DNA from 2 places in the Caproiciproducens sp. NJN-50 genome. Region 2 is predicted to be linked to the other one. Evidence: riboswitches for the same ligand, from Rfam matches in the RefSeq annotation. Region 2 holds a riboswitch; the other holds the start of a gene.
The links. Region 2 has a riboswitch for thiamine pyrophosphate ahead of EQM14_RS00165 (energy-coupled thiamine transporter ThiT). Riboswitches for the same ligand answer to the same signal wherever they lie in the genome.

Region 1 (3,397 bases), 1.2 Mb from region 2:
AGCAGCGAGCCGCCGCGGGACACGATGTTCATTTTCCTCCCCTGCCGGCGGAACGCTTCGACCGCCCGGCGGTTCATCCCGGCGTGGACCGTCATAAAATCCACGCCCTCTCTGGCGTGCGCCTCAACAACTTTCAGAAAATCCCGGGCGGTGATCTCCAGCAGGTCCTTTTCCAGATAACCGACCGCGTCGTACACGGGGACCGTTCCGATCATCGCGGGAGACTCGGCGATCAGCCTCTGCCGAAACTCACGGGTTTTGCCATAATTGCTCAGATCCATGATCGCGTGCGCGCCGAACCGGGCCGCAAGCTCCGCTTTTTGAAGCTCTGTCCCATAATCTTTGCAGTCGCCGGAAACGCCGAGGTTCACATTGATCTTCGTCGCGAGGCCCTCGCCGACCCCTTCCGGGGAAAGCGCCGTGTGGCCGGCGTTCGCCGGGATCACCGCGTGGCCCGCCGCGACCAGCGCAAGGAGCTTTTCCGGCTCCATCCCCTCTTTGGCGGCGACCGCTCTCAGCTCTTTTGTAACAACGCCCTTTTTCGCGGCTTCCATCTGAGTCTGAACATTCTTCATCGTCTGATTCCTTTCATAAAATAAAAGTGATTGGTCGGGCCGTGCCCCTTCCCCACCGGCAGAGCATGTTCAATCGCCGCGGTCACATACTCCTTCGCGGCGCGCGCCGCTTCGGGCACGGACATCCCTTCCGCAAGGTTCGCGGCAATGGCGGAGGAAAGCGTGCATCCTGTCCCGTGTGTATTATCCGTTTCGATTCTCTCGTGAGTAAATATGGTAAACTCGTTTCCGTCAAACAGCAGGTCTTCCGCGTCGCCGGAGAGATGCCCGCCCTTGAGCAGGACGTTTTCGGCTCCCATCCGGCGCAGCCTCTCGGCAGCCCGCTTCCGGCCGTCCAAAGTCTCGATTTTGATTCCCGTCAACGCTTCCGCTTCCGGCAGATTCGGCGTCAGAACATACGAGAGAGGAAGCAGTTCTTCCCTCAATGTCTGCAGCGCATTCGGATGCATCAGGGCACAGCCTCCCTTGGCCACCATCACGGGGTCAAGCACCACGCCGGGCGGCCCGTACTGCCGGAGCTTTCGCGCAACCGCCCGCATCTGCGCCGAACCGGACAGCATTCCGATCTTTACGCCGTCCACCCGGATATCCTCAAACACGGCGTCGAGCTGGTCCCCGATCACGGACGGTTCGAGATCGCAGACGGAAAGGACGCGGGAGGTGTTTTCCGCCACAACGGAAACGATCACGCTCATGCCGTAAGCGCCGTGCGCGGCAAAGGTTTTCAGGTCCGCCTGAATCCCTGCCCCGCCGCTGCAGTCGGAACCCGCGATCGTCAGAAGATTTTTGATATATCGTCCCCTCTTTCTATATATAATGCGCTGAATCCAAACTCTCCTTTCTCCATAAAAACGGGGTTTCAAACGGCAAAAAAATACCCGCCGGACATGCGGCGGGCTGATTCATCTTTGCTCCCTACGACAGCGTTGACTGACAGGTTCAAAGGGTCAGGTTTTACCTTCTCAACTCGATTTGAGTCCCCCCGCGATATTCAGTTAAAAAGGCGTCCGCCAAAAACAGGCGAACGCCAATCGAAAACTCAATGCACGTTCCCTACTTCGGTATTAACCGACAGGTTCAAAGGGTCAGGTTTTACCTTCTCAACTCGAGCGAGTTCCCCCCGTTTTCTGTTATTATATCTTTTTTCAGGTTTTCTGTCAATCATGCCGGATTAAAAATTATGCAACTGCAAATCCCCGCCATTGAACAGAATTCCTCGGCCATTTCCCGCTTTCACCACCCCCCATGGCAACAGCCCATCCGCCGGAATTTATTGAGGTGTCTACAATCCAATGAATATTCTTCCATTTCCATTAAAATTATTCAAAGCACAGCCGGAAGGGGCATGGCGCGGGCACAAATTTGGCCTTGACAATTATAAAATGTTCAACTATACTTTTATTTAAATTCATGTGAGAGTTCAGCATCAGTTATTTTTTAACTTTCATCATGCTTTCGGACGATACCAGCAAAAAGACGAACTGAAATAAGCCATGGGAAGTGGTAAAGGTTCCGGGGAGGAATTTATCTCTCCGTAAAGAAGCATAGCGGTATGGGTTTCAGCAGATCGGCGTTTCCATACATTGATCGAAGATAAAAATAAGATGCCTTGCCTATCGTGACTTAATGCGCCAGTTCCCATGATAAACGGAGTGATTGGCAATTACATAATGCATGTGAAACGCTCGGTTAATTCACGTAGCGGGTTTTTCGGTGCAAAATTATAAAAATTCCAGCAATGAATATTTATAAGTCATACAGTAATATTCTAGCATGAAGATTTATTGAGCGGCAGGCGCATTCAACGAGGAATGTACCTGCCGTTTCTAATAAATAGAAGGAAAAAGGGGGATATTTTTTTGGGAGCATTTGCCATAAAAAGAACCGGTTATGCCATACTGACAATTTTCTTCATATCCATCATCACTTTTACGCTGATGAATCTGATTCCCGGCGGCCCGTTCTTAAGCGAAAAGAATATACCGAAAGAGACTTTAACCGCATTAAATGCGAAATACGGCCTCGACAAACCGTTGCCGCAGCAATATCTGACCTATATGGGAAATCTGCTGAAGGGCGACCTTGGGGATTCCTTGAAACAGAAAGGCCGCTCCGCCAACGACATTATTCTCACGGCATTTCCGGTGTCCGCCAGGCTTGGCGGAATCTCCATTTTGCTTGCATTGATTCTGGGAGTCATCATGGGGTCCGTTTCCGCCTTGAACCGGGGACGCTTTACAGACCGCGCCCTAATGGTTGTTTCAACCCTGGGAATCGCGGTCCCAAGCTTTGTGATGGCGACATTTTTAATGATCATATTCGGCGTGAAGCTGAAATGGCTGCCTACGTTCGGGCTGCGCTCCTTCTCCGCCTACATTCTGCCGTGCGTCACGCTGGCTTTCTACCCGATGTCCTACATCACCCGGCTGATGCGTTCCGGCATGCTCGACGCCCTTGATCAGGATTACATCCGGACAGCCAAATCCAAGGGGGTCGGAAGGCTTGTGCTGCTGTATAAGCACGCTCTGCGCAACGCCATTTTACCCGTCATTACCTACCTTGGGCCTTTGCTTGCCTACACAGTCACCGGAAGCTTCGTGGTTGAAAGCATCTTTAACATTCCGGGCCTCGGCCGTGAGTTTATCCTGTGCATCACGGCGCGCGATTATCCTTTGGTTATGAGCACAACCATATTCCTAGCCGTCCTGATTGTAGTGATGAACCTGGTTGTTGATCTCTGTTATAAACTGATCGATCCGCGGATCTCATTGCAGTAAGGGAGGATAATGGAAATGGAAGCATTCAAGAACCCGTTTACTCTT
Region 2 (3,397 bases):
TGCGCGCGCCCGGCCGATCATTTTCTCCGAAAGGTCCGTTCCAAGAAGAAACGCGGGATTCCTGGACAGGATTTCAGGAAACAGGACCCCCGTCCCGCAGGCGATATCCGCCACGCGGGAGCCCTCTTTTACTCCGGACAATGTCACGATCGCCGCGATCTTTTCCGGTCTGCCGCGGTCCAGGCAGTCCCATGTCTCCGCGCAGCGGTCGAAAAATTCCCTGATTTCCCCGGTCTGAGATGCTGTCTCCATCAATTCGACTAAGCCCTTTCCCTTCTAAATACGCTCGCCTTTTCCAGAGCCAGAACGATCACGGGGATAAAGACGATCTGGATGATGATTCCCGGAACGGCCTGCACGAACGAAGCGGAAAGGAAGGCGGCGAATCCGTAGGGCTTATCCGCCATTCCCAGGAAAACCGCGTTCGCGGCGCCGGAAACCACTCTTCCGCCCAGCATGGCGCAGATTAATGCGGGGTACACGTTCCAGCGCATCTTTCTGTAAAACAGACCGGTCAGAAGGCCGTAGGCGCAAAGCTCCAGCATCATGGCGGCCGCCGTCGGGAAAATGGGCGGCATCCCGGTCAGCAGGGAGGAAAGCAGCGGCACGATCAAACCGCAGACGGCGCCGTACTGCCAGCCGAACAGCAGGCCGCAGAGCAGAACCGGAATGTGCATGGGAAGAAAGACCGAACCGGCCCCCACCATGTGGAACAGAACCGGCAGAATCAGGCCGAGGGCGATGCAGAGCGCCGCGCCGGTGAGGTTTACCGTCATTGATTTTTTCATGATTCACAACTCTTTCCTGATAAAATAAAAAATGAAACCGTGAAAAGACCGTTTCATACGGTTTCCCTTCATGGTTTCATTATGATTGCAATTATGAAATTTTACTGAAATTTTACCGATGGGCGAAAGCCTTCGTGGCTTTCTTTGTTTTTATTTTATCCCAGCAGGCGAAGAATGTCAAGACGCACAGCGTCTTTCTTGCCTGCGGCGGACCTCCGGTCGGGACGCGCCTGCGGCGGACGCACAGCGTCTTTCCCGCCTGCGGCGTTCCCGGCTTTGGTTTTGGAGAGTTGCCAACCTCCGTCCCGCCGCCGGGAGATTCCCGGAACAGTCCTACCCGGAAAAACTGAAAAATTGCTCCGTTTTCAGGGGTAGGCTGAAGAGAGCGGCGGCACGCCGCTCAGAGGAAACGCCTGAGCGGCTTGTAGAGCAGCGCGCCGACCACAAGGCAGACGGCGAAGTCGGGAAGAACGTACGAGCCGTTGTAGGCGATGGAATAAAGCCACAGGTGGCCGTGCCATTCGTCCGGCAGCCAGGAGGCGTAGGCCGTCACGCCGGAGATCACATGGCTCAAAAACCGCAGGAAGACCGCCGTGAACATCCCCGCGACGAATTTCGGGAAGCTCTTGCCGTAGATGCCCGCAAGGCCCAGGCAGGTGAACGCGAGAAGGTAGTCGAATGCGAACGACGCCGCCACCGCGACGGGAGTCAGGCCCCAGGACATCACCGCCGCGACGTCCAGCAGGAGCTGGATCACGCCGTAGGTAAATCCCGTAAGGACCCCCCATTTGAACCCGTATTTGTAGCCGATCAGCAGCACCGGCAGCATGCTGCACAGCGTCACCGACCCGCCCAGCGGCATCTGGTACACCTTGATCAGGCTCAGCACCGTTGCAAGCGCCAGCATGATCGCGCTTTCCACCAGCCGCAGGTTGGCGGCGTTCATGCCGGAATTGCTCTTTTCATTTGTCATTGCTTTTGTCCCTCCATTTTGTCCGGAATTCCGCTATGGAGAACAAAAAAACGCCCCGCGGCCTGCGCGGAGCGTGATTTTCGTTTTCCTACGCTGGCATTATCCAGATCAGGTTATGGGTTTCAGGCGTCGCTTCGCCTGCTCTCAGCCGGGAAATACCCAGCACCCCTTTTCAATTTTCAAAATCATCATACAACAGGAACCGCTATTTGTCAATCAGAAATCCGCGCAGGTCTTCCACCGTTCTGGAAAAATGCTCCCCGCCCTCGCGCTCCATTTCCTCCCGCGTGCCGAATCCGTACAGGACCCCGACAAAGTTCGTGCCCGCCCTGCGCGCGCCCGCCGCGTCGTATTTCGTGTCGCCGATCATGACGGCGCGGGACGCGGGAACGCCGAAGTGCTCCAGCGCGGGGCGGATCAGAAACTCCTTGCCGCTGCCGCGGTCGGAGTCGCTCTCCGCCGAGACATAATCAAAATGCGGCGAAAGGCCGAAATAATCCAGGATTCGCTTTGTCGGGGTCGCGGGCTTCGAGGTCACGACCGCCAGCTTTGCCCCGCCCAGCCGCAGCTCGTCCAGAAGATCGAAAATGCCGGGGTATACCTCGTTTTCAAAGGCGCCCCGCTCCGCGTAGTATCTGCGGTAGTCGCCGATCAGCTCGGCGGTCGTCTTTTCCGTCATCCGGGGAAAAAGTTCCTTCAGCATGTTGAGGAGCGGAGGACCGATGAACCGGCGCAGCACCTGCGGCCCGGGGACCGGCCAGCCGACATGCCGGAACGCTTCCCTCAGCCCGTTGGTGATCCCCGGCCCGGAGTCCGTCAGTGTGCCGTCCAGGTCGAACAGGATCAGATCACAGCGAAGGCTCATTGAGCCACCGTGTTTTTCCGCTCTTCCGCCTTCTTCATAAACCGCTCGCCCGCCACGCTGACGCGCACATGCGTCCCCGTCGCGACGACTCCCGCGTTGTCGCGCGCTTCCAGACGGAACCGGAACGTCCTTTTTTCATGCTCTTCCAGTTCGGCGGTCACCGTGACCTTGCAGCCAGGCGCCGTCGGAGCCAGATGCTCCACGGTGATTTTCGAGCCGACGGTCGTTTCGCCGTCCGAGAGATACCCCGCGGCGATCTCCATCGCCGTGTTTTCGAAAAAGGCCGCGACAATCGGCGTTGCCAATACGGGCAGAAGCCCGCTGCCCATGCGCGAGGCGAGCATTTCCTGAGAAACGGTGAATTCCTTTGTCAATCGGGTGTCCGGCATTGTAATTCCCTCCTGATGCATGATATAATAATACGATTCTTTCGCACGGCCTCTTGTTCCGGGCCGTCTCCGCTGCCATTATAACATATCCAGCGGAAGATTTCATCCTTTTCACGGGTTCAATTTTAAGACGGGGAGGCGGCCAAATGCCGGAAAAAAGCGCCGCGCCGAACGGGCGCGGCAGGATTTATTTAATGGACGAGCTCCGCGGTTTCGCCGTGTTCTGCATGGTGTTTTACCACGGCTTTTACACGTTCGGGTATCTGTTCGGAAACGACGTCGGGATTTATTTTTTCCGGTTCTTCATGCCCGCGGAACCCTTTTTCGCCGGGATGTTCCTGTTTATCTCCGGCATCGCCTCCAACCTGACGCATTCCAATTT

Region 1: it holds a riboswitch for thiamine pyrophosphate, as region 2 does, so the genes downstream of both, thiD (bifunctional hydroxymethylpyrimidine kinase/phosphomethylpyrimidine kinase) here and EQM14_RS00165 (energy-coupled thiamine transporter ThiT) in region 2, are expected to answer to the same signal.

What each region holds. Positions count from the first base shown of each region.
Region 1 covers NZ_CP035283.1:1,249,199-1,252,595, reverse strand. Annotated here, with positions in the region: gene thiC (phosphomethylpyrimidine synthase ThiC) at 1-575, opposite strand, end outside; gene thiD (bifunctional hydroxymethylpyrimidine kinase/phosphomethylpyrimidine kinase) at 572-1,366, opposite strand; TPP riboswitch at 1,608-1,706, opposite strand; gene EQM14_RS06005 (ABC transporter permease) at 2,435-3,352, shown strand; gene EQM14_RS06000 (ABC transporter permease) at 3,368-3,397, shown strand, end outside.
Region 2 covers NZ_CP035283.1:32,701-36,097, reverse strand. Annotated here, with positions in the region: gene EQM14_RS00175 (class I SAM-dependent methyltransferase) at 1-252, opposite strand, end outside; gene EQM14_RS00170 (ECF transporter S component) at 261-788, opposite strand; gene EQM14_RS00165 (energy-coupled thiamine transporter ThiT) at 1,189-1,761, opposite strand; TPP riboswitch at 1,830-1,941, opposite strand; gene EQM14_RS00160 (HAD-IA family hydrolase) at 1,967-2,626, opposite strand; gene EQM14_RS00155 (thioesterase family protein) at 2,623-3,015, opposite strand; gene EQM14_RS00150 (heparan-alpha-glucosaminide N-acetyltransferase) at 3,162-3,397, shown strand, end outside.